4 regions of the Serratia sp. TSA_130.1 genome follow, and region 4 is predicted to be linked to each of the others. Evidence: predicted binding sites of a transcription regulator. Region 4 holds the regulator's gene; each other region holds the start of a gene.
The links. The regulator Fur, encoded in region 4, represses iron uptake genes when iron is present. The targets are predictions, from matches to a motif close to ATAATAATGAGAACNACTATCAA.

Region 1: entS (enterobactin transporter EntS) is a predicted target of Fur. The motif match lies at 2,846-2,868, and genes of this name have one in related genera.
Region 2: exbB (tol-pal system-associated acyl-CoA thioesterase) is a predicted target of Fur. The motif match lies at 3,300-3,322, and genes of this name have one in related genera.
Region 3: ACUTQY_RS00215 (TonB-dependent siderophore receptor) is a predicted target of Fur. The motif match lies at 2,975-2,997, and genes of this name have one in related genera.

Annotation. Positions count from the first base shown of each region.
Region 1 covers NZ_JBQZFS010000012.1:17,330-22,002, reverse strand. The annotation lists gene ACUTQY_RS24420 (enterobactin synthase subunit F) at 1-2,768, shown strand, start outside; gene entS (enterobactin transporter EntS) at 2,945-4,201, shown strand; gene ACUTQY_RS24410 (isochorismate synthase) at 4,414-4,673, shown strand, end outside.
Region 2 covers NZ_JBQZFS010000005.1:193,084-197,756, reverse strand. The annotation lists gene ACUTQY_RS18380 (sucrose-6-phosphate hydrolase) at 1-701, shown strand, start outside; gene ACUTQY_RS18375 (LacI family DNA-binding transcriptional regulator) at 723-1,766, shown strand; gene exbD (TonB system transport protein ExbD) at 1,823-2,245, opposite strand; gene exbB (tol-pal system-associated acyl-CoA thioesterase) at 2,249-3,226, opposite strand; gene metC (cystathionine beta-lyase) at 3,657-4,673, shown strand, end outside.
Region 3 covers NZ_JBQZFS010000001.1:47,630-52,302, reverse strand. The annotation lists gene ACUTQY_RS00220 (alpha/beta fold hydrolase) at 1-808, shown strand, start outside; gene ACUTQY_RS00215 (TonB-dependent siderophore receptor) at 813-2,951, opposite strand; gene ACUTQY_RS00210 (GGDEF domain-containing protein) at 3,340-4,673, shown strand, end outside.
Region 4 covers NZ_JBQZFS010000002.1:860,172-864,844, reverse strand. The annotation lists gene ACUTQY_RS10900 (beta-N-acetylhexosaminidase) at 1-1,031, shown strand, start outside; gene fur (ferric iron uptake transcriptional regulator) at 1,280-1,726, opposite strand; gene fldA (flavodoxin FldA) at 2,056-2,595, opposite strand; gene ybfE (LexA regulated protein) at 2,859-3,146, opposite strand; gene ybfF (esterase) at 3,403-4,176, opposite strand; gene seqA (replication initiation negative regulator SeqA) at 4,401-4,673, shown strand, end outside.

The DNA of each region.
Region 1 (4,673 bases), on a different contig from region 4:
AGATTGCGCTGTTTATCGATGAACACCACCAATTGAAGGTGGAGCTGCTGGCCAATGCCGAACGTTACAGCCGCCAGGAGCTGCAGGCGCACCTGCAACGGTTGCCGCTGCTGCTGGCGCAGTTCGCCGCGCAGGCAACGTTGCCGATCGGCGAGGCCGATATGCTGACCGCCGACGATCGCGCGCTGCTGGCGCGGATCAACGACACGGCGCATCCGGTGCCGGCGACCACGCTGAGCCAATTGCTGGCGCAGCAGGCGCAAGCCACGCCGGACGCGCCGGCGTTGGCGGATGCGCATTTCAGCTTCACCTACCGCGAAACGCGCGAGCAGGTCACGGCGCTGGCGCGCCAACTGGTGGCGCAGGGCGTGCGGCCGGGCGACATCGTGGCGGTGGCGCTGCCGCGGTCGGTGTTCCTGTCGCTGGCGTTGATGGCGATCGTCGAAGCGGGCGCCGCCTACCTGCCGCTGGACACCGGTTATCCGGACGAGCGGCTGGCGATGATGCTGGAAGACGCCGCGCCCCGCTTGATCATCACTCACCCGGCGCAGCAGGCGCGTTTCGCCGACAAGGGCGACATGTTGCTGTATGACGCGCCGCTGGCGGCCGATCACGCCGCCGGGGTGGCGATCGCGGGCCCGACGTCGGACCATGCGGCCTATATCATCTTTACCTCCGGCTCCACCGGGCGCCCGAAAGGCGTGCTGGTCGGCCATCAGGCGATCGTCAACCGCCTGCTGTGGATGCAACATCAGTATCCGCTGGGGGCGGACGACGCGGTGCTGCAGAAAACGCCGTGCAGTTTCGATGTCTCGGTGTGGGAATTCTTCTGGCCATTGATGGTCGGCGCCCGGCTGGTGATGGCGCCGCCGGAGGCGCACCGCGATCCGCAGCAGCTGCAACAGCTGATCGCTCAACACCGCATTACCACGATGCACTTCGTACCGTCGATGCTGGCGGCTTTCGTTGCCGCCCTGGACGACGACGCGGCGGTGGCGAGCTGCGCCGCGCTGCGCCAGGTGTTCTGCAGCGGCGAAGCGCTGCCGGCGGAGCTGTGCCGCCTGTGGCAAAGCCGCACGGCGGTGCCGCTGCACAACCTCTACGGCCCGACCGAAGCGGCGGTGGACGTGACCTGGCATCCGGCCTACGGCGAGGCATTGGCGAAGGTGACCGGCGCCAACGTGCCGATTGGCCTGCCGGTGTGGAACACCGGGCTGCGCATTCTGGACGCGCGTCTGCGGCCGGTGCCGCCGGGCGTAGCGGGCGATCTGTATCTGACCGGCGTCCAGCTGGCGCACGGCTACCTTGGCCGGCCGGATCTGACCGCCAGCCGCTTTGTCGCCGATCCGTTCGGTGAGGGCGGGCGCATGTACCGCACTGGCGACGTGGCGCGCTGGCTGCCGGACGGCGCGGTGGAATATTTGGGCCGCAGCGACGATCAGCTGAAGATCCGCGGGCAGCGTATCGAGCTGAGTGAAATCGACCACGCCCTGCTGTCGCTGCCGGGCGTGCGCCAGGCGGTGACGCACGCGCGGGTGCTGCAGGGCACGCCGGTGGACGCCGGCGGCGATGCGCGCCAGCTGGTGGGCTATCTGGTGATGCAGCCTGGCGCGAGCTGGGATGCGGAAGCCCTGCGCGCGGCGCTGGCCGACCGTCTGCCGCCGCACATGGTGCCGGTGGCGTTGGTGGAAATGCGCGATTTGCCGCTGAGCGCCAACGGCAAGCTGGATCGCAAGGCTCTGCCGCAGCCGCAGGGCGGTGAGCGCAAGGCAGGGCGTCCGCCGCAGGCCGGGTTGGAAAGCGAGATCGCCGCGGTATTCGCCCGCCTGCTGCAGCGCGAGCAGGTGTTCGCCGACGACGATTTCTTCGCGCTGGGCGGCCATTCGCTGCTGGCGATGCGTCTGGCGGCCGAGCTGCGCCGCGATCTGGGCAAGGCGGTGTCCGTCGGCCAGGTGATGGTGGCGTCGCGCGTCGAGCAACTGGCCGCCTTGCTGGCGGAAGATCGCACGCAGGAAGAGGCCGATCGCAGTGGCTTCGACAGCGTATTGCCGCTGCGCGTCACCGAGGGGCCGACGCTGTTCTGTCTGCATCCGGCGTCCGGTTTCTCCTGGCAGTTCAGCGTATTGCCGCGCTATCTCGATCAGCACTGGTCGCTGGTCGGCATTCAGTCGCCGCGGCCGGACGGCCCGCTGGCGCTGAGCGAAGACATGGACCAGGTGGTGGAGGCGCACCTGCAGACGGTGCTGCAGGTGCAGCCGCACGGGCCGTACCACTTCATCGGCTACTCGCTGGGCGGCACGCTGGCCCAGGGCATCGCCGCCCGGCTGCAGGCGAGCGGCGAGCAGGTGGCGTTCCTCGGCCTGCTGGATACCTATCCGCCGGAGACCCAAAACTGGGACGTGATGCTGGACGACAACGTGTTGAAGGAAGTGCAGCGCGAGCGCGAACAGTTCCTGGCGGTGTCGCAGGATACGCTCGATCCGGCGCTGGGCGAGACGCGCACCATGATGTTCGACAACATCGAAGCCAACTACGCCGATTCGGTGCGGTTGCTGTCGCACACGCGGACCGCCCGCTTCCACGGCCAGGCGACGCTGTTCGTCGCCAAACGCACGTTGCAGGCAGGGATGGACGTGCAGCAGACCTGGTCGCAGTACGTCGATGCGCTGCAGGCGCACGAACTCGACTGCGCGCATGTCGATATCGTTTCGCCGGCGTCGTTCAAAGTGCTGGGGCCGCTGCTGAACCGGATTTTGCGCACGCTGTAATAACGCCCGTCATCTCGCCGCCAGGCACGGGGATTGCCCCGCGTTTGGCGGCATTTCTTGCGTCCGCTCACAATTGAATATCAATGATTTCTATTATCATTATTGATTTCGTTATCTGTGCTAGCATAGCGCTCCGCAACTGCAGAATCCCCGTTTAAAGATGTGGTGAACAACCGATGAGTAGCAAACCCTCCATCCTGCTTGATTTTAGCCTGCTGAAAACCCACCGGGCCTTTCGCGCGGTATTCTGCGCGCGTTTCATCTCCATTGTGGCGCTGGGGTTGATGGCGATCGCCATCCCGGTGCAGATCCAGGCGCTGACCGGTTCCACCCTGCAGGTCGGGTTGGCGGTGACGCTGGCCGGCGGCGGCATGTTCGCCGGGCTGCTGATGGGCGGCGTATTGGCCGATCGCTATGAGCGGCGCCGGCTGATCCTGTTCGCGCGCTCCACTTGCGGCATCGGGTTCGTCGGCCTGTGCCTCAACGCCCTGTTGCCGTCACCTTCGCTGGCGGCCATTTATCTGCTGGCGGTGTGGGACGGTTTCTTCGGCGCAGTGGGGGTGACGGCGCTGCTGGCGGCCACGCCGGCGCTGGTGGGCCGCGAAAACATCGTGCAGGCGGGCGCCATCAGCATGCTGACGGTGCGCTTCGGCTCGATTCTTTCCCCGGCCATCGGCGGCCTGGTGATCGCCCATATGGGCATCGCCTGGAACTACGGCCTGGCGGCGTTCGGCACCCTGTTGACGTTGCTGCCGCTGCTGAGCCTGCCGCAGCTGATGCCGCCGCCGCAGCCGCGTGAACATCCGCTGCGCGCGCTGGCGGGCGGTTTCGCCTTCCTGTTCCAGAACAAGGTGATCGGCATGGTGGCGCTGATCGGCGCGTTGCTGACCATGGCCAGCGCGGTGCGCGTGCTGTACCCGGCGATGGCGGAAAGCTGGCGCATCGACGCAGCCCACCTCGGTTATATGTACGCCGCCGTGCCGCTTGGCGCGACTATTGGTGCGTTCACCAGCGGGCGCGTGGCACACGTGGCGCGCCCCGGTTGGGTGATGCTGCTGACGGCGATCGCGGCTTTCGCCTCTATTGGCCTGTTCGGCCTGATGCCGTGGTACAGCCTGGCGTTGCTGTGCCTGGTGGCGTTTGGCTACCTGAGCGCGCTGAACTCGCTGCTGCAATACGGCCTGATCCAGGGCCTGACGCCGGACAATTTCCTTGGCCGCATTAACGGTCTGTGGACGGCGCAGAACGTGGTGGGCGATGCGCTGGGCGCGTTGCTGCTGGGGGCGATGGGCGCCTTTATGCTGCCAGCGATGAGCGCCAGCGGTTTCGGCTTTGGCGCGGCGCTGCTCGGCATCCTGTTGCTGTTCGCCATGACCGGTTTGCGCCAGGTTACGCTGCACAAACCGGAGCCGCAGCCCGCCACAGAAAAGTAGTCGAACGCGTTAAAACAACGCTGTGGGATCAAATAGCAATGCTTATCATCGGCATGCGTAAAACCCACAGCGTTTATGTCATGATTTCGAAATGAAAGAAGTGCTTACGTTTATTGACATAGCAAATATCGGCGAGTAATTTAGCGCGGAATCAACTCAAATGATAATCATTATTATATTGGTTATCACTTCAAATTCTTGAGGGCGAAGCGATGGTTACTGCCGTGAACGACATCAATCGAAAGGAAATGCAGGAGCGCGAAGAACACCGGTTCGCCGCTGATTTTTCTCCGGCGTCGGGCTTCTTCTTTACCTCCCCTTACCGCAGCTTGACCACCACCGGTTGTTTCAGCCGCATTCGCCTGCCGGCCGCGGACGGCGCAGATCTGAACGGCGAGTTCCAGCGCCGCGTGCGGCAGGCGTTTGCCGAGGCCCGTCAGGCCGGCATCAAAAAGCCGCTGCTGTGTGGCGC
Region 2 (4,673 bases), on a different contig from region 4:
GGCTGACGCCGCAGCCGGAACGCTACCTCAATCGCTATCAGGCCGGTTATCTGATCGGCAAGCTGGATTACCGCCAGGCGGCCTTCCGTCACGGCGAATTCCGCGAACTGGACGCCGGCTTCGAGTTTTATGCGCCGCAGACGACGCTGGCGGAAGATGGCCGCCGCTTGCTGTTCGGCTGGATGGGCGTGCCCGAGCAAGATGAAGAAGCCCATCCGACGCGCCGCTACGGCTGGATCCACACCATGACCTGCCCGCGCGAGCTGTCGCTGCGGCATGGCCGCCTCCAGCAGCGTCCGGCGCGCGAGCTGCAACAGCTGCGCGGCGAACGAACATGCTGGCAGGGCCGCGCCGATGGCGCCCCCGCCTGCGCGCTGGGGGCCGCGGAGCTGCAGTTGGCGCCGCAGGGCGCGTTCAACGCCGCCTTTGGCGACGCAATGACGCTGAACTGGGACGGCGAAAGGCTGCGGCTGACGCGCGCTTCCCTGGCCGACGGCCAGCCGGAGCACCGTTACTGGCGCGGCCCGGTCACGCATCTGCAGCTGCTGTTCGATCGTTCCAGCGTGGAGATCTTCATCAACCACGGCGAGGCCGTGATGAGCGCGCGCTACTTCCCGGCCATTGAGCCGCAACTGCGGCTGTCCGGAAACGCGCCGCTGGCGTTGGAATACTGGCCGCTGACGCCATGCATGCTAGAATGACGCATCCTCCGATGACTTCAGATGGCGTCAGTGAAAAAAAATAAACGCATTACCATCAGTGACATCGCCACGCTGGCCGGGGTGTCGAAATCGACCGCCAGCCTGGTGCTGAACGGCCGCAGCAAGGAATACCGGGTGTCCGACGACACCCGCGACCGCATTCTGGCGCTGGCGCACGAGCACCATTATCAGCCCAGCATCCACGCCCGCTCCCTGCGCTCCAACCGCAGCCACACGCTGGGGCTGGTGGTGCCGGAGATGACCAACTACGGCTTTGCGGTGATTTCACGCGAGCTGGAAACGCTGTGCCGCGAAGCTGGCCTGCAGCTGTTGATCGCCTGCACCGATGAAAACCCGGCGCAGGAGATGATGGCGGTGAACAGTCTGGTACAGCGGCAGGTGGACGGCTTGATCGTCGCCTCCAGCCAGTTGAACGACGCAGAATACCAGAAGATCAACGCCGGGCTGCCGGTGGTGCAGATGGATCGCCTGATCGCCGGCTCCGAACTGCCGCTGGTGATCACCGATTCGGTCAATTCGACCGCCGACCTGGTGGAAACGGTCGCGCGCCAACATCCGGATGAGATCTATTTTCTCGGCGGGCAGCCGCGCATTTCGCCGACCCGCGATCGCCTGGCCGGCTTCCAGCTTGGCCTGGAGCGCGCCGGCGTAACGTGCAAACCGGAATGGATCATCAACGGCAACTATCACCCCAGCTCAGGTTACGAGATGTTCGCTCAGCTGTGCGCACAGTTAGGGCGTCCGCCCAAAGCGCTGTTTACCGCCGCCTGCGGCCTGCTGGAAGGCGTATTGCGATATCTGACTCAGCATCAGCTGATGGAGAGCGACATTCACCTGTGCAGCTTCGACGATCACTACCTGTTCGACTGCATGACGCTGAAGATAGACACGGTCGCGCAAGACTGCCTGGCACTGGCGCAACATAGCTTCGACAATGTCACCGCGCTTATCGACGAGCGGCCGCTGGAACAGAACGCGCTGTATCTGCCGGGCCGCATCCACTGGCGCCATGCCGGTTCCAGGGATTTGCTGGCAAAGGCGTGACATCTCTTTAGCCGTAAAAAAAGGGCGCCTGAGCGCCCTTTATCGTTTTGCTGCCGCTACTTGGCGGCGCCTTCCATACCCACCAGCCCCACTTTCAGGTAACCCGCTTTACGCAGGGTGTCCATCACGCTCATCAGCGTTTCATAGTCCACGCTCTTGTCCGCCTGGAAGAAGATGGTGGTTTCTTTGTTAGCCTGGGTGCGTTGATCCAGCACCGAGGTCAGCTGATCGGCATTCACCGGCTGATCGCCGACGTAGAGCTGCTTGTCGGCCTTCACCGACAGGAAGACCGGTTTTTCCGGCCGCGGCTGCGGCTTGGCGGAAGAAGCCGGCAGATCGACGCGGATATCTACCGTTGCCAGCGGCGCGGCCACCATAAAGATGATCAACAGCACCAACATGACGTCGATAAACGGCGTCACGTTGATTTCATGCAGTTCGCCGCTGTCGTCCAGATCTTCATTTAAGCGCATCGCCATGACTCACCCCGCCCGCAGTTGATGTGCGTGCTGTGAGCGCTTGGCTTCCGCCGTTGCGGCCAGATCCAGATCGCGGCCCTGCAGCAGCAAGACCTGGGCCGCCACGTCGCCCACCTGGGCGCGATGGCCGCTGATGACGCGGGCGAAGATGTTGTAGATCACCACCGCCGGGATCGCCGCCACCAGGCCCATTGCGGTTGCCAGCAGCGCCTCGGCGATGCCCGGCGCCACGACCGCCAGGTTGGTGGTCTGCGAATGGGCGATGCCGATGAAGCTGTTCATGATGCCCCATACGGTACCGAACAGGCCGACGAACGGCGAGATGGCGCCGATGGTGGCCAGAAAGCCGTTGCCGCGGCCCATGTTGCGGCTGTAGGCCGCCACGCGGCGCTCGAGACGGAAACCGGTGCGTTCTTTGATGCCGTTGTTGTCGTTGGATTCCGCAGACAGCTCCAGCTCATTTTGCGCATCGTTCAGCAGCACCGCACTGACACTCTCCGCGGAGAAGTTTTGCGCCAGCTCGGAAGCTTCATCCAGCGAGCGCGCTTCGGCCAGCGCCAGCTGCTCGCGGCGCAGACGGCGCTTGGCGCGCAGCAGTTCGCTGCCTTTAGCGAACAAAATGGTCCAGGTCACGATAGACGCCAGCACCAGGCCGATCATCACCGCTTTCACCACCGCGTCGGCGTGCTGGTACATGCCCCAAATGGACAGGTCCATGCCGCGGGTTTCCGGTGGCTGGATCGTCGGTGCCGGGTTCACCGGCGTGATGCTTTCCGGCGCAGCGGCTGCTGGTGCAGGCGCGGTGGTCGGCGCAACGCTTTCGGTAACGGCCGGATTGGCCGCCGGCGCTGCCTGCGCGCTGCCGGCCAGCCCCACAACCAGCACCATAGAAGCCATCAGGCTGCGGCCAAAGGCCTTGCCCCACTGCGCCCGGCCCTGGCCGAACGATCCTTGATTTAAATTCTTGCCAGCCGTTTTCACGCTGTGCCTCCACCCATTACCGATCAAAATTAAGGAATAATTCAGCGTGCGATCATATCAAACCAACCGGGGATTGATAGTAGTTCTCATTATTATTTACCAAATAAACGAGAAAATTTTAGACACCTCCGCAACCAAACGCCAATCTACGCCCGTTCACCGCTAAAAGCCCCTTTTATAGGGCGATTTCGTTACTTTTCTCCCACAACGGCGCAACAACGCCACGCTGCCGAACGGCGTCTCGACCGATGAATGGGCTTCTCTCTGGCCGCTCGGCAGAAGGATGACGCGAAAAATGCGCGGGCGGCAGCCAATTATAGCCGTTTCTATATCCAGAAGTTAAAACGTCTGGATGGCTATAATAACTCATGCTAACGTAAGGGCTATCGCAAACGGGCAGTGCAGAGCAACCAGAGGTGAGCCAGGTACCATGACGTCAAAACACATCGAAACCACGCTGATCGGCGCCGGCCGCGGCAAACGCTACACCCAGGGCTCCGTCAACCCCGTGACTCAACGCGCCTCTTCCCTGGTCTTCGACTCCGTCGCCGCCAAAAAACAGGCCACCGCGCAACGCGCCCACGGCGAGCTGTTTTATGGCCGACGCGGCACGCTGACCCACTTCGCGCTGCAGGATGCGATGGTGGAGCTGGAGGGCGGCGCCGGCTGCGTGCTGTACCCCTGCGGCGCGGCGGCGGTGGCCAATGCGATCCTGTCGTTCGTCGGCGCCGGCGATCACCTGCTGGTCACCGGCTCAGCGTATGAACCGACCCAGGACTTCTGCACCCACATCCTCGGCCGCATGAACGTCAGCACCACCTATTTCGATCCGCTGATCGGCGCCGACATCGCCACGCTTATCCAACCCAATACCCGCGTGGTGTTCCTTGAGTCCCCCGGCTCCATCACCCTGGAAGTGCAGGATATCCCGGCGATGGTGCAGGCCATTCGCGCCGTGGCGCCGGACGTGGTGATCATGATAGACAACACCTGGGCGGCGGGCGTGCTGTTCAAGGCGCTGGATTTCGACATCGACATTTCCATTCAGGCCGGCACCAAATACCTGATCGGCCATTCCGATTACATGCTCGGCACCGCCGTCGCCAACGCGCGCTGTTGGGAGCAACTGCGCGAGTACTCCTATCTAATGGGGCAGATGGTGGATGCCGACACCGCCTACATGGCGAGCCGCGGCCTGCGCACCCTGAGCGTGCGGCTCAAGCAGCACGAACGCAGCAGCATTGAGGTCGCCAACTGGCTGGCCGAACGGCCGGAGGTGGCGACGGTCAATCACCCGGCCCTGCCCAGCTGCAAGGGCCACGCGTTCTACCGCCGCGACTTCAGCGGCTGCAACGGGCTGTTCTCTTTCGTGCTGAAAGAGCGGCTGGATGAGGCGCAGCTGGCCGCTTACCTGGACAACTTCAGCCACTTCAGCATGGCCTACTCC
Region 3 (4,673 bases), on a different contig from region 4:
GGCGCCGCCCTTACCGCCGGGAGCCCGGCAGGGTTATATAGACCACGACGGCGCGCGTATTTGGTATGCCGCCTATGGCGACGGACCGGCGGTGATCCTGTTGCACGGCGGCCTGGGCCACAGCGGCAACTGGGGGTATCAGCTGCCGGCATTGCGGGCCGCCGGGTACGGGGTGTTGCTCATCGATAGCCGCGGGCACGGGCGCAGCACGCGCGACGCCCGGCCGTATCGTTACGATCGGATGGCCGATGATCTGTTGGCGGTGATGGCGGCGCTGCAAATACCCCACGCCGCGCTGGCGGGCTGGAGCGACGGCGCTTGCGTCGCGCTCATCGCCGCCCATCAGGCGCCCGGGCAGGTGGACGGCGTTTTTTTCTTCGGCTGCAATATGGACGCCAGCGGCGTTAAACCGTTGGCGCCCAGCCCGATCGTCGAGCGCTGTTTTGCGCGCCATGCGCAGGACTATGCCGCCTTGTCGCCGACGCCGGACGATTTCGAGGCGTTCGTCGCCGCCGTGAGCCTGATGATGAGCAGCCAGCCGGACTACCGCGCACAGGATTTGGCGGCCATTCGCGTGCCGGTGACGATCGTTCACAGCGAACACGATGAATTTATCCGCGCCGAACATGCCGCCTATCTTAGCCGCAGCATTCCCGGCGCCCGTTTGACGACGCTGCCGGGCGTCAGCCATTTCGCGCCGCTGCAGCGGCCCGCGCTGTTCAACCGCGCGTTGCTGGATTTTCTCGCCGATGTGATGTGCCGCGGCCGGCGCAAAGAAAACGGGCGCCAAACGGCGCCCAAGGCATGACAGGTTAGAAATCGACCGTCGCCTGCAGGCTTAGGCTGCGCGGTTCACCCTCAATCACGCGTAAATTACCGGCGCTGGAGGCATAGTACTCGCGGTTGAACAGGTTTTTCACATTCAGTTTCAGCTGGGTATGTTTCCCAAGCAGCTTGCTGTCCCAGGCGACAAAGGCATCCGCCACGGTATAGGCCGGCATGGTGAAACTGTTCTCCGGATCGCCGGCTCGGCGGCCGACGTAGCGCGCGCCGCCGCCAATGCGCACCTCGCCGGGCACCACCGGCAATGTCATGCGGCGGCTGAGGTACAGGCCGCCCATGTTGGTTGGGGCGTTGACCAGCCGATTGCCGACGTTGTCCGGGTTGAGGTTGTCTTCGACAATTTCGGTCTTGTCGTAGCTGTAGTTGGCGGTGAGATCCCAGTTGCGCGCCACTTCCCCGTTCAACTCCAGTTCGACGCCGGTGGAGCGCGCTTTGGGGATGCTGCGGGTCACGCCGTTGATAAAGATCGACATGTTGCTTTCATCAATGCGATAGAGCGCCAGCGTGGCGTCAAACGCCGGGGTGATCTGCCATTTTCCGCCCACCTCATAGGTGGTGCCGGTTTCCGGCGTGGCGACGTCGCCATTGTCGTCGATGGCGGTGGACGGCGTGAACGAACGGCTGTAATTGCCGTACAGCGACAGGCTCGGCGTCAGCTTATACACCAACCCCGCCTGCGGCAAAAACTGGTCGTCTTTGTCATTGAGCGTATTTTTTGGTTTCTGGAAACCGTTGCTGTTGTTCTGGTAATACGACTGATAGCGCGCGCCCAGCACCGCGATCCATTGATCGGTAAGATGAATGCTGTCCTTGGCGTACAGGGAACGGCTGAACAGCGTGGCGCGCAGGTTGCTTGACGCGTCGCTGTAGGTGGTGCTGTCGGTGACCGGCGTTTCGCCATACACCGGATCGTACATGTTGAAGGTCTTAGAGACCTTGCCGCGGTAGGAATAGGCCTTGTAGGTCTGATTTTTCTCGTAGTCCACGCCCAGCAGCAGGTCGTGCTGCATGCCGAACAGCTGGGGCGAACCGGTCAGATCCCAGGAGTAATAGTGGGTTTGATGATTGAAACCGCGGTTGGCGTCGGCGCGGCGTGAGACGATGCCGGTCGTGGTGTCGACCGCGGTGGCGCGTACTTCGTTGCTGTCGTAATGGCGTTGCAGCCAGGCGTAGTTGAACCGGGTCGTCCAGATCGGATCGAGCGCGTACTCATAATGGGCGTTCAGACGTTTGTTCTTGCCCCAGGCATGGTTCGCGTAGTCATCCAAGCGGCGGTTATAGGGCACATCGACCGGTTTGCCGTCGATAAATGCGGTGCCGCGATCGTAAGGAATGTCGTACTTGTATTCGCTGTAGGCGATGTTAAAGGAAGCCTGGTCGCCGAACCAACTGAGCGAGGGGGCGATCAGCGTGTGTTCGTCGCTGCCGAAATTGCGCCAGTAATCTGCGTGCTGGCGTTCGGCGATCAGGCGAAAGGCGAAGCCGCCGCCCAGCGGGCCGGTCACATCGACGCTGCCGCTGCCGCCGCCAAAACTGTTGGTGGCGCCGCTGATGCGGGTGTTCCAGTCATACTGCGGTTTTTTGCTGATCAGATTGATGACGCCGCCGGGGCTGAGGATGCCATACAGCAGCGACGCGGAACCTTTCAGGACCTCGACGCGATCGGTGGTGGCGTCCATGCTCAGCCCTTGGTTGCTGCGCACGCCGTCGATGAAGACCGAGCCGTCGGAGTTAACCCCGAACCCGCGTTTGACGAAGCCATCCTCGGTGCCGCCGAGCGTGTTGCCCTGGGTGACGCCGCTGACGAACTTCATCGCATCATTGACGCTTTTGACCTGGAAGTCGTCAATGACCTGAGAGGTGACGACGCTGACCGATTGCGGCAGTTCACCGATTGGCGTGGCGGTTTTGCTGCCGGTTGAGGCGGTATCGGCGCTATAGCTGCCGGCAGGCAGGGCGGTGGCGGTCACAGTGATGGCGTCTTCCTTTTTTGCGTCGGGCGCGGCGGCGATCGTCAGGGCGGGAAACAGGCTGGCGATCAGGGGCAGCGTGCGGAAAACGTGATTTTTTTTGTTTTTGTTGGGGCGGCGAAGAACTGACTGGTGCATATAATTCCATGAAAAAATAATAAATAGTAACAATTATCATTATAATTATCATTTATAGGTTTTGAATAGAGAGGAATACCGGTATCCCTTCATTGCACGATTTAATTTTGTCATTAGGGAAAAAGACGGCGATTTTGCCGGTAAAAATTCGGATGGATGGCAATAACGATCGCAGTGACGGGAGGGACGCGGCAGTTTGTTCGTCGGAAGGGTGATTCCTGTCAATATATTGATACACAAATATATTTTCCCTTGATGAATAAACAGGTGTCCGGGCAGGAAAAACTGGCAATAATAGGCGGGTCGGCCGTTTATCTTCTCCTCATCGTCGACGGTTGTGACACGCAAAGACTGTCACCTTACGCTAGCGGAAGTCTCTGGATCCAAGATGCAAACCACCTCGTTGTCCGATACCCGGAAAATCTGGCCCGCGCTCAGCTTTTTTTTGCTGGTGTTCGCGCTGTGTCTGCTGGGCATCGTGAGCCGGCCCGGCAGTTTTCTGGCGATATTCTGGCCGGCTAACGCCGTGCTGCTGGCCGTTTTGGTGCGCCGCTCACGGTGGGCCACGCGCGCCGATTGGGGCATGGCGGTGTTGGGGTATCTGGCGGCGGATCTGCTGACCGGCAGCTCGCTGGAAAAGACGCTGCTGCTGAACGTCGCCAATCTGACCGGCGTCGTGGTGGGGTATCTGTTGTTCATGCGGCTGTCGCCGCCGGCGCGCATGTTGCAACGCGGCACGTCCAGCATGTACCTGTTCGGCATCTGCCTGGCCGCCGCCGCCGCGACCGGCGCGGTGGGCGCCGTAACTTCGCAGTGGCTGTTCGGCAGACCCTATCTGACCTCGCTGGCGCTGTGGTTCTCGTCCGAGTTCACCAATTACGTCACGCTGATGCCGTTTATTCTGGCGTTTCCCGGCGATTGGCGACGTCGCCTTGCGGCGGCCGGCGCCATGTTCACCCAGCGCAGCCAATGGCCGCGGGCGGGGCGAAAACTCACGGTATTGGCGCTGCTGTTGCTGGCGGCGGTGTGCAGCGTGCTGATCGGCGGCCCCGGGGCGGTGATCTTTCCCATGCCGGTGCTGTTGTGGCTGGCGATGTCCTTCTCACTGTTCTGCACCATGATTGCGGTGCTGATCTATGTGCTGTGGTGCCATCTGGCTATTGATTTCGGGCTGTTGAGTTCGACGCTCGACATGAAGGTGTTGCAAAACGCGGTATCGATGCGTTTGGGCATCGCGCTGCTGGCGCTGGGGCCCATCGCCGTGGCCAGCATGAACTATGCGCGCAATGCGCTGCTGCGCACGCTGGAGCACGTGGCGAATCACGATGCGTTGACGCACGTGCTGACGCGCAATGCGTTTATGCAACGCGGCGAACGGTTGATAGACCAAAAGGGCGAGCTGGTGTGCGTCATGATGCTCGATATCGACTATTTCAAATCGATTAATGACCGTTTCGGCCATGCCGGCGGCGATCAGGCGCTGATGGCCTTTACCCGCGCGATCGCCGCCGATCTGAGCGTCGGTGACCTGTTCGGCCGCATGGGGGGCGAAGAGTTCGCCATCGTTTCGACGCTCGGCCAGCCGCAGCAGGGATGGCAATTGGCCGAACGCCTGCGGCAACGCATCGAAACGGAGTCTATCCTCATGCCGGCCGGGCATCCGCTGCAGATCACCGTCAGCATCGGCATGGTGACCTGCCCGGGCGGTTCCGGCCAAAGCCT
Region 4 (4,673 bases):
ACATCCGCCTGGGCGCCGGCTACACCGACAAGGCGAAACCGGAACCGGGTAAAGGCATCATTGACCAGAGCAATGAAGACAAGCCGTGGGCCAAGTCTCAGGTGTGCCAGGTGATGATCAAAGAGGGCAAAGTGGCCGACATGGAGCACCTGCCGAGCTACTTCGGCCAAGAGGTCAGCAAGCTGGTGAAGGCGCACGGCATCGACAGAATGCAGGCCTGGCAAGACGGCCTGAAAGACGCCGAGAGTTCGAAGGCGTTCGCCACCTCGCGCGTGGGGGTCAACTTCTGGGACACCCTGTACTGGGGCGGTTTCGACAGCGTCAACGACTGGGCCAACAAAGGGTATGAAGTGGTGGTCTCCAACCCGGACTACGTCTATATGGACTTCCCTTACGAGGTGAACCCGGACGAGCGCGGTTACTACTGGGGCACCCGCTTCAGCGACGAGCGCAAGGTGTTCAGCTTCGCGCCGGACAACATGCCACAGAACGCGGAAACCTCGGTTGACCGAGACGGCAACCACTTCAACGCCAAGAGCGACAAGCCGTGGCCGGGGGCATATGGACTTTCCGCTCAGCTGTGGAGCGAAACCCAGCGCACCGATCCGCAGATGGAATACATGATCTTCCCACGCGCGCTGTCGGTGGCGGAGCGCGCCTGGCATCGCGCCGGTTGGGAGCAGGACTATCGCGCCGGCCGCGAATACAAAGGCGGGGAAACCCACTTTGTCGATACCAAGACGCTGGAGAAAGATTGGCTACGCTTCGCCAATATTCTGGGCCAGCGTGAACTGGCCAAGCTGGACAAAGGCGGCGTGGCTTATCGTCTGCCGGTGCCGGGCGCTCGCGTGGCGGGCGGCAAGCTGGAGGCGAATATCGCGCTGCCGGGGTTGGGCATCGAGTACTCCACCGACGGCGGTAAGCAGTGGCAGCGCTATGATGCCAAGGCTAAACCTACGGTCTCCGGCGAAGTACAGGTGCGCTCGGTCAGCCCGGACGGCAAACGCTACAGCCGCGCCGAGAAGGTCTAAGAAGGGCGGTGCGGCCCGCAGTTTTGGCGGCGGGCCGCATCATAACGAAGGGGGAATGCGTTCGCCCGCGCGTGTCGGCGCAAGGCGGACGTTGTAGTGAGAGTAGTACGTGGAGTCGCTGTGCCGCTGCAATTGTGGTATTTCATGACATGATTTTCCCCGGCTGGTCCGGGGATTTTTTTCCCGCTGTACGGCGGGCATAAAAAAACCGCCTCAAAATGAGGCGGTTTTTCATAGCCGGTCAGGGCTTATTTCTTGTCGTGCAGCGTTTCGTCTTCGCGACAGTCACCGGTTTCACAGTGGCCGTACAGGTACAGACTGTGGTTGGTGAGCTTGATGCCGTGCTGCTTGGCGATGTCACGCTGGCGCACTTCGATGGATTCGTCGCTGAATTCGATCACTTTGCCGCAATCCAGGCAAATCAGGTGATCGTGGTGATGCTGTTGGGTCAGCTCGAACACGGACTTGCCGCCTTCGAAATTGTGACGTGTCACAATGCCCGCATCGTCAAACTGGTTCAGTACGCGATAAACCGTCGCCAGCCCGATCTCTTCGCCCATATCAATCAGTTTTTTGTACAAATCTTCCGCACTGACGTGATGGCATTCCGGATTTTGCAGTACTTCCAGGATTTTGAGTCGCGGAAGCGTGACTTTTAAGCCGGCCTTCTTCAATGCGATGTTGTTGTCGGTCATGCGAATTCAGTCCTGTTACTATGCTAATCAAGTTGAGGCGTACTCGCCTGTGGCATCGGTCGGCACAAAGAGTTAATGCGTCTCATTATAGAACCGGTTGTACTAAATGGAAACCGCCGGTTGTTAACAAAGATATAATTGCACTATTGCATGTTTTGCATGCAACGCCTTGATGGATGGGATAAACCGATATCTCAGTCTACCGTGACGGGGTGGGAAGTTACAAATCTGTAGCTTCTATCGCAGCAATCCCTGTTGCCGATGACGGCCCTGTCGGCACACTATGCACTTTACAGGGCCTTTGTTCAACCTTTCGCCAGTCCCGGCGTTTAGCCGACGATATCGGCCAGGCTCAGCTCTTCGACGATCTGTTTGACCCAGGCGTCGACACGCTCGTTGGTCAGCTCCGGCTGACGGTCTTCGTCGATCGCCAGACCGATGAAGTGGTTGTCGTCCGCCAGGCCTTTGGAGGCTTCGAAGTGGTAGCCTTTGGTCGGCCAGTGGCCCACGATGGCCGCGCCGCGCGGTTCGATGATGTCGCGGATGGTACCCATCGCGTCACAGAAATATTCCGCGTAGTCTTCCTGGTCGCCGCAGCCGAACAGCGCCACCAGTTTGCCGTTGAAATCGACGTCTTCCAGCGTCGGGAAGAAATCGTCCCAGTCACACTGCGCTTCACCGTAGTACCAGGTCGGGATGCCCAGCAGCAGGATATCGAACCCTTCCAGGTCTTCTTTGCTGCTTTTAGCGATGTCATGCACTTCAGAGACGTCGTCGCCAAACTGTTTCTGGAGAATTTTCTGGATCATTTTGGCAATGTTTTCGGTATTGCCAGTGTCGCTGCCAAAGAAAATGCCTACAGTAGCCATATCGCGTATAACCTTTAAATTCAAGTAATTGCATTACTCGATGCCAGCACTGCCGCCGCTGACGCCGATTAAAATGATGCCATGGCAAGAGCCGTTCGCCGCGGGGGGCGGGCGCCGACAGGCGCAGTCTCTTACCGGTAAATGCGTATCATGCCAGAAAGTGGCGCCGGGGTTTTATCGCATTTATGCGATGCCGGAGATGAAGAAAAGCGTGTCGATCCGGCGTTGTCCTTAACGCCGCGCCGCGCGTGCGGCCGAAGAGATCAATGTTCCGGCTGTTCTTCCGCCAGTTGCGCCAACAGCATCTGCTCGATGAGTTCGCTGCGGCTGATGTTGCGCTGTTCCGCCAGTTTGTTCAGGGCGTCCACCGCATCCGCGTTGATTTTCAGCTCTACGCGCCGCAATCCACGCACTTTATCGCGCCGTAACTGATTGCGCTTATTGATTCTAAGCTGTTCATCGCGGGAAAGCGGGTTGGTTTTCGGGCGCCCCGGACGGCGTTCATCTGCGAACAGATCCAGCGTCGTGCGATCCGTTTGTTCTTTTGCCATAGGTAGCGGTACTGCAAGGGAGTTTGCATCAAAAAGCGCTCGCACGCTTCCGGAGGCATCGGTTAACACACTTCGGGCCAATAAACCCTAACCCAAATTCACCCCCGACCCGGCGTTCGCGAACGCGCTGGCGCGGCGGCAAAATTATAGCGCGCCATATTACCCCAGCAGATGGAGCGGCGACAATGCCTAACTGCGGGCTAAACGCGCTAAGCCGTTATCTTTAGCGCGTTTTTTCGCCAGGTGAGCGTATTTTTCAGGCTTCGTCGAGGAAACGGTGGATGGCACGCAGCACCGCCTCCGGTTTTTCGGCATGCACCCAATGGCCGGTGCCGGCAACAACGTGCGCGCGGGCCTGCGGGAACTGGCGGGCGATGTCCGCACGGTAGCTGTCCTGCACGTACGGCGACAGGCCGCCGCGAATGAACAGGGTCGGGTGCGGCCAGGCCGGCACGTCCTGCCAGCCGGTGATGTCATCATAGCGCTCAATCAGCACCGGCAGGTTGAAGCGCCATTCGCCGTTATGGAAGGACTTCAGCAGGAACTGGATCACGCCTTCTTCCTGCAGGTAATCGCGCATCAGCTGGGCGGCGGCCTGGCGCTGGGTGATGCCGGCGGCGCTGACGGCCTTCAGGGCGGCGAAAATCTCGTCGTGACGTCGGGTCTGGTAATTCACCGGCGCGACGTCGATGACGATCAGCTTGGCGACGCGCTCGGGCGCGATGGCGGTCAGCGCCATCGCCGCTTTGCCGCCCATCGAATGGCCGATGACGATCGCTTTCTCAAGCCGCAGTTCGTCGAGCAGCTCCAGCAGATCCTGCGCCATCGCGGGGTAGTTCATCTCGTCGGCGCGCGGGGAGAGGCCGTGGTTGCGCAGATCGACCTTAATTACGCTGTGACGCTGATGCAGATCGCGCGCCAGCACGCCCAGGTTGTCCAGATTGCCGAACAGCCCGTGGATCAGCAGCACCGGCAGCGCGTCTGACTCGGCGGCCAGCAGTTGATAATGTAATTTCATGGCGAAGTTCATACTGAGAGAGATTCAGATTAGGGTATCATGATTGAATCGCACGATGAATCATGCGGAATTTTCGCGGCGCGGGCTTGGCAGTGCCGGCTATAGGTATTAGTCTGCATTTGCCGTCCGGAGGCACATTGTTGTGTTCGCCCCAGCGCTTTTAACCTTATAATCCCATGGCTTGAATGCAGGATCTGGCTTCAGGTTCTAAGTAGAAAAAACAGTATTGGATAAAGATGAAAACTATTGAAGTCGACGAAGAGCTTTACCGTTATATTGCCAGCCACACGCAACACATCGGTGAAAGCGCGTCCGATATTTTACGCCGCATGTTGAAATTCACCGCCGGTCAGCCGGTGCGCGCGTTGCCTGCCGCCAGTGCGTCGCCGTCCGTCGAAGCGGAAAAAGCGGCGCCGGTTCAGCGCCCGCGCGATCGCGTACGCGCCGTGCGTGAACTGCTGCTGTCGGATGAATACGCCGAGCAGAACAAAGCGGTCAACCGTTTCATG